3 regions of the Shewanella bicestrii genome follow, and region 1 is predicted to be linked to each of the others. Evidence: predicted binding sites of a transcription regulator. Region 1 holds the regulator's gene; each other region holds the start of a gene.
What was found. Region 1 encodes FliA, which starts transcription of late flagellar genes. Its sites were predicted from a motif close to CTAAAGNTNNNNNNNNNNNNGCCGATA; they were not measured.
Positions count from the first base shown of each region.

Region 1 (4,866 bases):
TACCTATCCGCAGTTATCTGGTACTGTCTGCCACAGGACAGCGCCGTGTGCTACAGGATGCTGTAAATCACTTTAAACGCATTCCATTATCTGGTGTTGTACTCACCAAGCTCGATGAGTCCGTGTCGTTAGCGGGTGCATTAAGTGTGTTGATCCAAAGTGGGTTGCCATTAAGTTATGTTACGGATGGGCAGCGAGTGCCCGAAGATATGAAAGTTGCCGATACTTTATTGCTCGCAGAGCAGGCGTTAGCGGCCTTAGAAAACACTGAACAACAATCGTTACCAGACACAGCGTGGTCAGATAATATGACCTGTGCATTTGAGTAGAGTTATGACCCTGGATCAAGCAAGTGGTTTACGTATGATGAATCAACCCTATAACGAAAAAGTGAAAGTAATCGCGGTTACGGGTGGTAAAGGTGGCGTGGGTAAAACCAGCGTGTCTATCAATACCGCAGTAGCATTAGCCGAAAAGGGCAAGCGTGTCTTAGTGCTTGATGCCGACTTAGGCTTAGCAAACGTCGATGTCATGTTAGGGATCCGTGCTGAACGTAACCTTTCCCACGTACTCTCTGGCGATGCTGAGCTGGATGATATTATCGTCCGAGGACCTAAGGGCATAGGCATTGTCCCTGCGACCTCAGGAACTCAAGGCATGGTAGAGTTGAGCCCTGCGCAACATGCGGGCTTAATTCGTGCTTTTAGTGAGATGCGTACCCAGTTTGATATCCTCATCGTGGATACTGCCGCGGGGATTTCTGACATGGTACTCAGTTTCTCCCGTGCCTCACAGGATGTGTTGGTGGTTGTTTGTGACGAGCCAACTTCTATCACTGACGCCTATGCGTTAATCAAAATTCTCAGCCGTGAACACGGCGTTTTCCGCTTTAAAATTGTTGCTAATATGGTGCGCAGTTTGCGCGAAGGTATGGAATTGTTTGCTAAACTCAGTAAAGTGACCGACAGATTCTTGGACGTGGCACTCGAACTGGTTGCGACCATTCCGTTTGATGAAAACCTTCGCAAATCAGTGCGTAAACAAAAGTTAGTGGTTGAGGCTTATCCTAAGTCTCCTGCTGCGATTGCGTACCATGGCTTAGCGAATAAAATCATGAGCTGGCCAGTACCACAGCAACCTGGTGGGCATTTGGAGTTTTTCGTTGAGCGTTTAGTTCAGCGACCAGATTTTCAAGAGGAAAAAACGAGTGAATAAAGCCGCAGCGTATACTTGTTTAGACAGTAAAACGTCAATCGTTGAACAGTATGCACCGTTGGTTAAAAGAATTGCACATCACTTGCTCGCCAGATTACCTGCCTCAGTGCAGCTCGATGACTTGCTTCAAGCGGGGATGATGGGGTTATTAGAAGCATCATCCAAGTTTGATGGTGGCAAAGGTGCAAAGTTTGAAACCTTCGCCGGCATACGGATCCGTGGCGCCATGTTGGATGAGATCCGTCGTGGCGACTGGGTTCCCCGTTCTGTTCATCGAAATAATCGTCGAGTAGCTCAAGCCATTGATGAGTTAGAGCAAGTGTTGGGTCGTGATGCACGCGACACAGAAATTGCAGAAAAACTTGATATGACGCTCGATGAGTACCATCATATTCTTAACGATGTTTCTGTTGGTAAAATCATAGGGATAGAAGACTTAGGCGTATCGCAGGATATACTCACTTCGAGCGATAATGTCAGTGATGGTACATATGAAGCGTTAGCAGAAACCCAGTTTCATTCAGCACTAGTTGAGGCGATAAAATTATTGCCCGAAAGAGATGCGCTAGTGCTATCGTTATACTACGATGAAGCATTGAATTTAAAAGAAATTGGCGCCATTCTTGAGGTAAGTGAATCGCGAGTTAGCCAGATATTAAGTCAGGCAATGTTGCGGCTCAAAGGCAAACTCAAGCATTGGACATAAGTATAATTATTTATTGAGCACAGAATGTCGGCTCACCGGAGGAAACCTTGGACAAGAATATGAAGATTCTCATCGTTGATGACTTTTCGACAATGAGACGTATCATCAAGAACTTGTTGCGAGACTTGGGCTTTAACAATACCCAAGAAGCAGACGACGGCTCAACTGCGCTGCCTATGTTACAAAAGGGCGACTTTGATTTTGTCGTGACAGACTGGAACATGCCAGGAATGCAGGGTATTGATTTGCTGAAGGCTATTCGGGCTGACGATTCCCTTAAGCATTTACCCGTATTAATGGTTACCGCTGAAGCAAAACGTGAACAAATTATTGCTGCCGCACAAGCCGGTGTTAACGGCTATGTGGTTAAACCTTTTACCGCAGCAACACTTAAAGAGAAGTTAGATAAAATATTCGAACGACTCGCTTAAGCAGGGATGAGCTATGAAGTCACAAACATCAGGGCTCATTACGCTCGAGAAGGCTCAGCGTTTAGTTGAACTATTAAGCGCGAATGAACAAGCTCAAGCAGATGATTTATTTAGGGAACTCGCGGCTCCACTTCAACGGGAGCTCTTTGATGAAGTTGGTAAACTTACAAGGCAACTTCACAGCGCATTAATGGATTTCCAAGTTGATAATCGTTTGGTTGAACTTGCGAATACCGAAATTCCCGATGCTAAGGAACGGCTAAGTTATGTCATTGACATGACCGAGCAAGCAGCGAATAAAACCATGGATGCGGTAGAAGAGTGCTTGCCGCTCGCGAATGCATTAACGGCGAATATTCAACAAGTGATGCCTTCTTGGGACAAATTGATGCGCCGTGAAATCGCTCTGAGCGATTTTAAAGCGCTTTGCCACAATGTGCAGCATTTGATGTCACGTAGCGAATTGGATTCCAATCGCTTACGCGAATTGCTCAACCAGATTTTGATGGCGCAGGATTTTCAGGACCTGACTGGACAAATGATCCGGCGGGTGATCGATCTAGTGATGGAAGTTGAAAGTAATCTGGTGTCTATGCTGACAGTATTTGGTGAGCAACCCGTGATTGAGAGTCAGATTACTCAGAAAAATAATATTGAAGCTGAAGGACCGATAATGAATGCCGAGCTTCGTCAAGACGTCGTTACCGGTCAAGATGAAGTCGATGATCTGCTGTCGAGTCTGGGTTTCTAACTGGGAGTCAATTTGATGGCCTTTGATGTAGATGAAGAGATACTCCAGGACTTTTTAATTGAAGCGGGCGAAATTCTTGAGTTGCTGCAAGAGCAGCTGGTCGCGCTTGAAAACAATCCTGATGATACTAACTTGCTAAATGCCATTTTCAGGGGGTTTCATACTGTAAAGGGCGGTGCGGGTTTCCTTAGTCTCACTCCCATGGTGGATGTCTGTCACGAAGCAGAGAACACCTTCGATTTATTACGCACAGGCAAGCGCAGTGTCTCCGCCGAGTTAATGGACATCATTCTTCAGGCTGTCGATGCGATTAACACTATGTTTGCTCAAACCCAACAAGGCGAGCAACAAGACCCAGCAGATCCTGCATTATTGGCTAAATTGAAAATGCTCAGCTCCGGTGAGCCGCTTCCTTCCGAATCGGGTCAAAGCAGTGCCGAAGTTGAACCATTGCCTGAACCAGAACCTGAGCCCGAACCTGTCATAGAAACTGTGTTTGAAGTTGCCGCTGTTGAAGACATGCCGATTGAGAAATCAGAGCTTTCAGATTCCAGTATCGATGAAATCGATGAAGCGGAGTTTGAAGCATTACTCGATGCGCTGCACGGCGCCGGAAAAGGTCCCGGAGTTTCTGCTCCACAAGCCGATGCTGCCCCTGCTGTGCAAAATAAGCCTCAAGCGACATCTGCAAGCGCAAGCGATGATATCACCGATGACGAGTTTGAAGCGCTGCTCGATGAGCTGCACGGTTCTGGTAAGTTTAAAGGTAAAGTGGAAGAGCCTGCCAAGCCAAAAGCTGAAGCAGTTGCCGCGGCACCCAAACCTGCCGCTCCAGCGGTTGATTCGGACGAAATCACTGAAGATGAGTTCGAGCGTCTCCTCGATGAGTTACACGGTAAAGGCGGTGCACCTGCAAAAGTGACTGCGAAAGCCGAATCTGCTCCAGCTAAAACCGAGCCCGCTAAAGCGCCTCCAAGTGCCGCAGCGCCTTCAACTCCTGCCGCTCCCAAAGCCAGTGTTGCTACACCAGCAACACCTCCTGCGGTAAAAGCCAAAACTGATGTGGCGGTTGCTGAAAAAGCCCCTGCTAAAGCAGCGGCAGCAGCGTCTGCTAACGTACCTCAGGGCGAGACAACTGTTCGCGTCGATACCGCGAGACTCGACCAAATCATGAACATGGTCGGCGAGTTAGTGTTAGTGCGTAACCGCTTATTGAGCTTAGGTATTAGTCGTGATGACGAAGAAATGTCTAAGGCGCTAGCGAATTTAGACTTGGTGACAGCGGATTTGCAGGGCGCGGTGATGAAAACGCGTATGCAACCCATCAAGAAAGTCTTTGGTCGCTTCCCTCGGGTTGTACGCGATTTAGCTCGTACTCTGAATAAAGAAATTGATTTAGTCCTCGTGGGCGAAGAGACGGACCTCGATAAAAACTTAGTCGAGGCGCTTGCCGATCCGTTAGTGCACTTAGTGCGTAACTCAGTAGATCATGGCATTGAGATGCCTAATGATCGTGAGGCCAGCGGCAAACCTAGAACAGGCACCATCACTCTGTCTGCAAGCCAAGAGGGTGATCATATCCTGCTGAAAATTGAAGACGATGGCGCGGGTATGGATCCTGAAAAGTTAAAGCAAATTGCCATCAAGCGTGGGGTACTCGATGAGGATACCGCGGCGCGGATGACTGACAGTGAAGCTTATAACCTGATTTTTGCGCCAGGCTTCTCGACCAAAGTGGAGATTTCAGATATTTCCGGCCGTGG
Region 1 covers NZ_CP022358.1:3,241,746-3,246,611, reverse strand. Annotated here, with positions in the region: gene flhF (flagellar biosynthesis protein FlhF) at 1-329, shown strand, start outside; gene CF168_RS14095 (MinD/ParA family protein) at 334-1,215, shown strand; gene CF168_RS14090 (RNA polymerase sigma factor FliA) at 1,208-1,921, shown strand; gene cheY (chemotaxis response regulator CheY) at 1,969-2,352, shown strand; gene CF168_RS14080 (protein phosphatase CheZ) at 2,366-3,103, shown strand; gene CF168_RS14075 (chemotaxis protein CheA) at 3,119-4,866, shown strand, end outside.

Region 2 (4,866 bases), 980 kb from region 1:
ATCGACGATGGCAGAGATACTGAGAAGGGCTACAGCCCATCGTCACTGGGTAAAGTGGCTGAACCTAAAGCCAAACGTTATCAACCCGATGCGGCGCAGCTTAGCCATGATATCGACAAGCTCGAGAAGCAAATGCATGAACATGCGCGTAACTTGGAGTTTGAACAGGCGGCGGCCTTGCGCGATGAGGTGAAACGATTACGGGAGTTGCTGATCACAGCATAACAGAATCTAAGTCTTAGCTGAGGTAGACTCAGGACTTTGATGCTAATTAAACTGATCCCAAGCTTCTCTACCTAATAAAAAGCCGCCAATACAATAATGTAAGGCGGCTTTTTTGTATGGATTAATCAAACTTTGAGGTATTAGCGCTGCGTTTCCTTGGCGAATTTGCTTCGTTGGAATACCAACACCATAAGCGCGCAGACTAAGCCACAGATCAGGCCGACTAAATGCGCCTCAGTGGCCACGCGTGCACCAATCATTGCGGTCACATCATCACTGGCACCATAAAATTGTTCATGGCCGACTTTAACTATCACGCCGAGCAACAGCAGATAACCCGAGCGCATTTTGCGGCGTATATCCTGCACTGCACCAAAGGTGAATAGCCCGTGTAACATGCCACTCAGCCCCACATAACCTAATAACTGTGGATAGCCCAGATACAGGCCAATGCCTTCAAACAGACAGAGTAGGATAAACAGCGCGGTTAAGCCCTTGAGCCGGTAATGAAAGTGGTGCAAAAACAACACTACCCATAATCCTGCGAGGTTCATCAGCAGGTGCCAATGATTGGTATGCAGCAGATTGCCTGTGATCAGACGCCACCACTGGCCGTCACTGATAGCGCTGCGGCGATAGGCGAGCAGGTTATCTATGCTCGGGGTAAAAAGTCCCGCAATATACAAGAGCGCGCAGAGCAGACTGACGATAAACGCCAGCCAATAGGGGCCGAGTTTTTTGAACGTCACCAGTCTCACGCCTGCGGTTTACCCGTTTCTGTTGCCTTGTCGAGCGAGGCCATCACCTCTGCTTTATTTTGCAGGTAATCCTCTAGGCCTCGTTTGCGTAGATGGCAGGCTGGGCAGTCACCACAACCATCGCCGACAATGCCGTTATAACAGGTTAGGGTATGGTGGCGAACTAAATCGAGTTGCTGGTATTTATCGGCCAGCGCCCAGGTTTGGGCCTTGTTGAGCCACATTAATGGGGTGATGATCTCAAGCTTTTTATCCATGCCTTGCACCAGTGCCGATTCCATCGCGCGCACAAAGTCGTGGCGACAGTCGGGATAACCGGAAAAATCGGTTTCGCAAACACCGGTGATAATCGCCTCGGCCCCTAATTGATAGGCGTAGATCCCCGCCAAAGTCAAAAACAGGATATTGCGGCCGGGCACAAAGGTGTTGGGTAAGCCATTTTCCATTAATTCGTGGGATACGGGGATCGCATCTCGGGTGAGGGCAGAAATCGCTAACTCATTGAGTAAGCTTACATCCATCACTTTATGGCTAGTGATCTTTAAGCGCTTGGCGAGGAATTTAGCAACTTCAATTTCTTCACGGTGACGCTGACCATAATCGAAGGTGATCCCGTGGACTTCATCAAACTGAGTTAAGGCTTGAATAAGACAAGTCGTTGAGTCTTGTCCGCCACTGAAAACCACTACCACCTTTGAAACTGATGCTGCTGACATAGGATCCACTTAAATTGACACATAAAATAGGGCGTAAGTGTAACTCAGGCGCTAGGGGTTGCAAACTCTTTGCTGGCGCGTGGCGACGGGGATGCGGTACTTGGTATCACAATGGCTGAGGCGGTAAAAACTTGCAGCTGCAGCTAAAATCCTCTATAAATGCCGCCCCAGAAAAACGGAACGCTAGCATGAATTACCCAGTCAACGAAGTCTTTGAAACCATTCAAGGTGAAGGTGTCTTTACCGGAGTGCCCGCCATTTTTGTGCGTTTACAGGGTTGCCCTGTGGGATGTGCTTGGTGTGATACGAAACAGACTTGGGATCTGCTTGAGGAAAATAAGGTGTCACCCGAACAAGTGATCACCGTCGATGGCTCCGTGGGGCGCTGGGCGAATCATACGGCGCAGAGTCTTATTGAGGCGTTCAACGCTAAGGGATACACGGCGCGCCATGTGGTGATCACAGGTGGTGAGCCTTGTATGTACGATCTGAATGAACTAACTCACGCGCTTCATGCTGCCGGTTTTGCTACTCAAATCGAGACCAGTGGCACCTTTGAGGTGAAGTGCGATGCTGATACTTGGGTAACTGTCTCGCCCAAGATCAATATGAAAGGTGGTTATAAGGTGTTAGCGCAGGCCTTGATCCGCGCCAACGAGATTAAGCACCCGATAGCGACCGAAAATCATATCGACGAACTCGATGAGTTACTCAAAGGGATTGATGTGTCATCGAAAACGATTTGTCTGCAACCGATCAGCCAAAAACCAAGGGCGACGGAATTAGCCATGAAGGTGTGTATTGCCCGCAACTGGCGCTTATCGATTCAGACCCATAAGTACTTGAATATCGATTAATCGCCCACTTAGCGCTATGCACACTTCTTGAACGCTCCGAATGGGGCGTTTTTTATCAGCAAAATCTATAGATTAAAGACAATCGTTTTAACTAAGCGATAAAAAATAAGTTTGGATAAGCTGGAGTGTTAGAAAGAAAACTTGGGGAATAAAGCGATACAAAGAGTGATATGAGAAAGAAGTGGTGGAGGGAGAAGGATTCGAACCTTCGAAGGCGGAGCCGTCAGATTTACAGTCTGATCCCTTTGGCCACTCGGGAACCCCTCCACATATTTTCTTCAACTTTTAAGTCTGACTCATCGAGTCTTATTTAAAAGTTATCTTAAATCTTGGCCGGATTTAAGGGTAAAGCAAGTGTACAGCAGACTAACTATTGACGAACCACATAAGATAAAAGTGGTGGAGGGAGAAGGATTCGAACCTTCGAAGGCGGAGCCGTCAGATTTACAGTCTGATCCCTTTGGCCACTCGGGAACCCCTCCACGAGTATCTTTTATAGCATCGCTAATTGTTAGTGCAAATGGTGGAGGGAGAAGGATTCGAACCTTCGAAGGCGGAGCCGTCAGATTTACAGTCTGATCCCTTTGGCCACTCGGGAACCCCTCCTCAATTGCGGCCGCCATAGTAGTCAGAAACGTTTGGCATGTAAAGTCTAAATATGAAAATTTTCCTAAAGTTCTGGTTCAACTGGTCGATTAACTAACAACGAGTTGTTTTAATGATGTTTTTTTATGCAGATCGATGTTCCTTTAATCAACGAAGCCCAAATTGGCTCCCGCTTAAATGCGGCAATCGAACACAACAGGCGAGGAGAGTTCGCCCTGTTGCTGTCGCTATTGTCTGCAGACGCGAGGGACATGGCGCAGTTTCAATGGCAAAAAGAGCTCGATAATGCAGAAAAATTACAACGTCAGTTTGAGTTACCCCCAAAGCAAGCGCTTGTGGCGGATTTATCGACGGATAACAAGGTTACCGACAACAGTGCTGTTTTTGCTGAGCAAGGGGCGAGGGCGTTTCAACTGCAACAGGCATTGCGCCCAGAGGCATTAGTGATCCGCGGTGGTGAGCCTATCGCGATGGCCGAAGCCTTAAGCAATTGCGATCTCACCACACGTCTGCGCCAACGTGGCCAGTTGCCATCCCCGAAAATGGACGTCATGCATTTTGCCGATCAACTGGCGATTCAACGTAACTTAGTGCCGTTATTGGCCAGCGCCTAACGAGTATGTCGTCTTGCCTCCAAGTCGCTATCGGGCGGTTAAGCAAGATGCTGTCTTTAAAAGCACAGGTTGGGATTAAAGGAACTTGTTGGCCAAATAGCCGTCAACTGTGTCGATGCACAATAATAAGCGTGAGCTAAAGCTGAGTCTCTGCCGCCACTGTTACCTATAATAAGGCGTTAATGATGCTGGTTTAAGTTGATGCATCACCCTTACAGCGATTAGAGAGGAAAAACAGATGAAAGGTATCATTGCAGGACAAGCGGCTACCGTAAACGACACTTGCACCGATTGCGGCAGTTTTGTGGATATTGGCGCTGTGATTGACGAGCAGGATACAGTGCTGGAGTTATCCTTCGCGGGTGCAGAGGCTGAGGTCGAAGCGACTAAGATGTTGGAGCGGGCTCAAGCGCGTTTTAGCCAAACCCAAGGGAATATTGTGCATGATGAAGCGGGTGTTACCCTCAAGCTGGTCTTCGATGTGAGTGTCGAGAAAATGATTTTCCAATTAGAGAATGGCCTATGATGCAAGCGACCGTGAAGTCCGTTAGCGTTAATTTGTAATAAAGTGTGGCCGATGTTGCTGTTTTAAATGTAGATAGTGTAATCTGCATCAACAAAAATAAAGATAAATAGGCTCTATTAACACGCTTCTTTAGTGTGTTAGTCGCAGCAGTACCGTTTTACCCAACACGAAGTTTTGTAGGAATCAGAGTGAAGCGACGTCAGCATCAGCATTTATTAGAGTCTTTAGTGCATTCCACGGCTAAACAGCAGGGTGATTTTACTAAGACCGCAGAGTTAGCCACTGAGCTACTTTGCCAAAATTTAGCCGTTTCTCTGGTGTCGGTTTGGATTTTTTCCGCCGACCAATCGAGCCAATCCCTAGTGGCGCAATTTGGCGCTATGCCCCTACAAGACACTCATCGTCCTTCGCAGTTGCAGACGCTGCCACGCTATTTAGATGAACTCAAAAATCATCGCCATATCGATGCGAGTAATACGCTTATCGATCCGCGTTTGACAGAGTTAGTCGATAACTATTTTATCCCTCGGCAAATTTTATCTAGCCTCGAGATTGGCATTCGCA
Region 2 covers NZ_CP022358.1:2,264,875-2,269,740, forward strand. Annotated here, with positions in the region: gene uvrB (excinuclease ABC subunit UvrB) at 1-225, shown strand, start outside; gene rrtA (rhombosortase) at 366-983, opposite strand; gene queC (7-cyano-7-deazaguanine synthase QueC) at 980-1,699, opposite strand; gene queE (7-carboxy-7-deazaguanine synthase QueE) at 1,888-2,556, shown strand; tRNA gene CF168_RS09935 (tRNA-Tyr) at 2,739-2,823, opposite strand; tRNA gene CF168_RS09940 (tRNA-Tyr) at 2,954-3,038, opposite strand; tRNA gene CF168_RS09945 (tRNA-Tyr) at 3,078-3,162, opposite strand; gene CF168_RS09950 (VC2046/SO_2500 family protein) at 3,288-3,776, shown strand; gene CF168_RS09955 (DUF406 family protein) at 4,015-4,302, shown strand; gene CF168_RS09960 (putative bifunctional diguanylate cyclase/phosphodiesterase) at 4,491-4,866, shown strand, end outside.
Region 2: a site for FliA is predicted at 3,227-3,253, ahead of CF168_RS09950 (VC2046/SO_2500 family protein). Genes of this name have one in related genera too.

Region 3 (4,866 bases), 2.3 Mb from region 1:
GGCGCCTGAATCGTTGCCTGAGTGATCACGCTCTGATGTTCCATTTGCATCAAACCACGCAGCAGCGCTTGCTCAAAACGCGATGTCCAAAAGGCCGATCTCACCCCTTCCTCTTCACGCATTTGTTCTTGGCGCAATTTTACTGCGCTATCGATAAGACCTTTGATCATCGAATATTGGCACTGTAATACCCAATTATTCACTTGGCCACCGAACATCTGCTGTTCACCTAATTCGGCGTCTAAATAGCGCATAATCACTTCGCTATCGAAGATAGGTACACCATCGTTGGTGATGAGGCAAGGGATCTGCCCAAGCGGGTTAACATCGAGCAGCTCGGCGGTGTTTTCCATCGGATTGACTAAGACTTCTTCGATATCCTTAATCCCTAAATAACGGATTAATGTGCGAACACAGCGAGCATAGGGTGAAGCGAGGGAGCAGAGCAACTTCATCAAAAAATCCTTCTATATGACTGACATTAAAACGATTAAGACTAATTATTTGTCATTAACACTCAACCGATTACCAATACTTCTCGACGGTAATTTGTCCCGGAGCGCGGCGTAAATTCTTCGCGAGTCCCTTGTCGAGCAACGCGGCCTGCGCGCCACTGATCATCCCCGGATTACCACAAATCATCACCTGCGAATCCGCCGCGCTGAGCGCTAAACCGACTTTAGCCTCAATCTCCCCCGAGACTAAGCCATCGGGGATACGGCATTGCAGTGCATCGTCAAGCTTTTCACGGGTGACGGTTAAACACAGGATAAACTGATCAGGATATTGCACCGAATAAGCCTTTAATTTATCGAGGTAAGCTAAATCTTTAGCTTCGCGGACACCATAGACGAGTACGACTTTTTCGAAACGCTGCCAAGGCTCTGGCGTATCGAGCATAGATAAAAATGGCCCCACGGCCGTGCCCGTGGCTAACAACCATAAGTGACGGCCTTGCCCTGCACCCTTAGGGATCTCATCTAAAGTCATAAAGCCTGTGGCTGTGGGAGTGATCTCGATTTCATCCCCGATAGCAAGATTTTGTAATTGTGGGGATAACTGGCCATCTTCTACGGCGACAGCCAAGATTTCGGCATAGGGTTTATCGGGGGAATTAACCAGGGAATAGGCTCTAGCGACACGCTTATCATCTTGCAGCTGACTGAGTTTAATAAATTGACCCGGAATAAAGGGCGCCAGTTCGGCCGCTATCCGCAGCGAAAATAATTTATCACTCCAATCAATACGTTCAATAACACGTCCCCTAGTCCACATAACTCGCCCTCAAGCAAAACGTTAAATAGACCCCTAGCATAGACTGTTCTCTGCGCAACAAAAACCCCTTATTGCAAGGGGCTTAAGACAAGGGAAATGGCAACAACATTGAGTGCTAAGCGCGGGACATTATGCGCTAGCCGTTTGTGTCTCATCAGGTTTCTTATTGAAGCTATCTCGGAAGGCCTGCAATCCCTCTTGCACTAATCCATAGGTTTTATCGACGCCATCGGCGATATCCCCTTGCAGCACTTTAAGGCCGGACAAAATATCCCGCGCCTCCTTAAAGCCATTATCGATAGCGCCACCTATGATGCTCATAAAACTGTCAAGCTGATCATTTAGACTCATATTCGAATTTTGCTGTTGGTGAATGCTAAAAAATTGCGTCGCAAAACTCACAATCCTATCGGCCGTCGCCTCGGGGGAAGTATCGACATTATTATCGTAGGCGGTTTGAATCGCATTTTCGCCCATCGAAGGAGCTAACTCTTTGTTTATCGCTTCAATTGCCGCGCGATAAAGCAAAGTCATGGATTGATCACCGGATTTTAGACTCACATCTTCCTGCGCCGACAGAATCGCCTGATTCATTAACTGCTTACTCGTTTGCTGCGCAGTTTGTTTGCCGGGCGCTTCCACATTTTTCGCTTTATCACTATTAGCAGCGGCATTGTCAGCATACTTCTTATGGGGCGTTGAAGGCGTCTGTACCTGTGCAGGGTTGTTGATTTCCATGATGCTAATCCATTCAATTTGGGATGACTTTATTATCGACCAAAAATTGAGCAACTTTAGTAATTTTATAAATTGCAGTACCATCACAACCTAAGGCAATGATCCCCATGATGAATCTACTCGCCTCAGTGTCACACTTGCATACGCCCATTAGATAAGGATATACGGCATGGCAATTTTCCAATGGTTAACAGTGGTCAGCCACTCCTTGCGCATCACCAGCTTCAATGCCCTTCGGCTATTGCACACTCTGCTGTTAGGCCTGTTACTCTTTACCAGCATTGGACTCTGCCCTATCAATCAAGCTTTTGCCGATAATCGATTGATTATTTTGGTGAGACACGCCGAAAAAGCCGACGCTCCAGCAGGCGATCCTACACTTTCAGATGATGGCCATGCACGTGCCCTCGCGCTGGTTAGCGCCTTGCAAAGGACGCAGATCTCGCAACTGATCGCGACCCAATATCAAAGAACCCAGCAAACCTTATTGCCTATGTCTACGGAGCGACATTTACCCATTACCGTGGTTGCGGCAGAAAAACCACTCGAAGCCCATATCCAGCAAATTGTTGAACAAGTACATGCCGTTAAAGGTAACAGCTTAATCGCGGGGCATTCCAATACCGTCCCACTGATCATCAAGGCCCTTGGCGGCCCAGAAATCCCCACCATCGCAGAAGATGATTACAGTCAGCTGTTTTTACTCTCCATCCATGATGGACAGCCAGCGAGCCTTATCTCCACCCGTTATGGACACGAATAGAGGATAACAAGATGCAAGAACTCAATTGGTTTATGTGGGGACTGGATCTCTTCTCAGGACTCTTTTTAATTCTCATTGGCTTAGGCGCCCTCGCTGTCGTCTATATGTACATCGCCGACAAGCTACAAACCAAGCAGGCCGTGCGCCACAACTACCCTGTGATAGGTCGCTTTCGGTATTTATTTGAGAAACAAGGTGAGTTTTTTAGACAATACTTTTTCGCACAGGACAGGGAAGAATTACCCTTTAACCGCGCCGAGCGGAGCTGGGTATATCGCGCCGCGAAAAACGTCGACAGAACCATCGCCTTTGGGTCGACACGCCCGCTAGACAGCACGGGCGCCATCATGTTTATGAATACCGCCTTTCCTACTCAAGATGAAGATATCACTCCAATTCTGCCTCAAACCATTGGCCCCCATTGCCGTGAGCCCTACACCACTAAGGCTATTTGCCATATCTCCGCCATGAGCTTCGGCGCCCTATCACGCCCTGCCGTCACCGCCTTATCCCACGGCGCAGCGCAGGCGGGATGTTGGTTAAATACCGGTGAAGGTGGCTTAAGCCCTTACCATTTAAAAGGCGGCTGCGACTTAGTCTTTCAAATTGGTACCGCTAAATACGGTGTACGTAATGAGCATGGCCATTTAGACGATGACAAGCTCAAAGAGATCGCCGCACACCCTGAAGTTAAAATGTTTGAAATCAAAATGAGCCAAGGCGCCAAACCAGGCAAGGGCGGTATCTTGCCGGGAGTCAAAGTCACCGAGGAGATCGCCAAAATTCGCGGTATCCCGCAGGGCCATGATTCCATAAGCCCCAATGGTCATATCGAGTTTAAAAATGTGGCTGACATTCTGGATATGATTGCCAGAGTGCGTGAGGTCACTGGTAAACCCACAGGCATTAAGGCCGTACTTGGAGACGTGCAGTGGCTTGAAGATTTTTGCGATGAAATTGAGCGCCGTGGCGAAGCATCCGCCCCGGACTTTTTTACCTTAGACAGTGCCGATGGCGGCACGGGCGCCGCCCCTCAACCCTTAATGGATTATGTGGGACTGCCACTCAAGGAAAGCCTGCCCATACTGGTGAATATCTTAATTCAGCGTGGGCTACGTAAACGCATTAAAGTAATCGCCTCGGGCAAGCTCATAGTGCCATCGAGGGTGGCTTGGGCGCTCGCCTTAGGTGCAGACTTTATCGCCTCTGCCCGTGGCAATATGTTTGCCCTCGGATGTATTCAAGCGCTGCAATGCAACAAAGATACCTGTCCGACGGGTATCACGACTCACAACAAGAAACTCCAGCAAGGTCTTGATCCTAGAGATAAATCGACGCGTGTTGCCAACTATAACCATAACCTACACCACGATTTAGCCTTGATAGCCCACTCCTGCGGGGTGACAGAGCCAAGACAACTCAAGCCATCCCATGTGAGGATTGTGCTCGAGAGCGGTTTGTCGGTTTCATTGGATAAGTACTATTCCCATATCAATCAATAAGTAACCTAGCTCTGTATGCATTTTGTACGACTTTCGTCTAAAGTTAATTTAGCAAGAGGTAATTTGAATGCGTATCACAAAAGGGGTAAGATCCGTGATGCACGCATGAGATTAAACAACTGCATATTAAGTTAAGGAAACACTGTGAAAGCAAGCTTTGTAAGCCATATGCCAGACAGTAAGACTGCCAGCACAAGCTGTAAGAGCTGTAATCGCTTGACCGAGATCGAAGGCGAACTAGTGTGTTTTCGTGAAGGCCAAGTCATTCGGCTCACGCGAATCGACGAATCGACCACCAAATTCAATCTGTTGTGTGAAGGTTGGAAGGCAGAAAAACCAAAGGGAATATAATTTCTTATATTCCCTTGTTTTGTTTCAGCAGTGATACTCTCTAATACCCACCACGAATATCTGCATTATATTCATTGGTTTTACGGATAATCCCAGCTAATTCAAGTTCTTGATTCAATTTTGCCAGAGTTAAACGTCTTGTGGTCACTTTAAGGCCTGCATTTAACTCTGCGTGAATGCGTTGTAGCGAATCATAATCCACACCGCGTTTTTTAAGGGTTGCCATAATCGCAAACC
Region 3 covers NZ_CP022358.1:705,189-710,054, reverse strand. Annotated here, with positions in the region: gene CF168_RS03195 (glutathione S-transferase) at 1-455, opposite strand, end outside; gene CF168_RS03190 (ferredoxin--NADP reductase) at 526-1,275, opposite strand; gene CF168_RS03185 (DUF5610 domain-containing protein) at 1,405-2,013, opposite strand; gene CF168_RS03180 (histidine phosphatase family protein) at 2,183-2,776, shown strand; gene CF168_RS03175 (FMN-binding glutamate synthase family protein) at 2,788-4,278, shown strand; gene CF168_RS03170 (hypothetical protein) at 4,423-4,629, shown strand; gene CF168_RS03165 (hypothetical protein) at 4,670-4,866, opposite strand, start outside.
Region 3: a site for FliA is predicted at 2,047-2,073, ahead of CF168_RS03185 (DUF5610 domain-containing protein). Genes of this name have one in related genera too.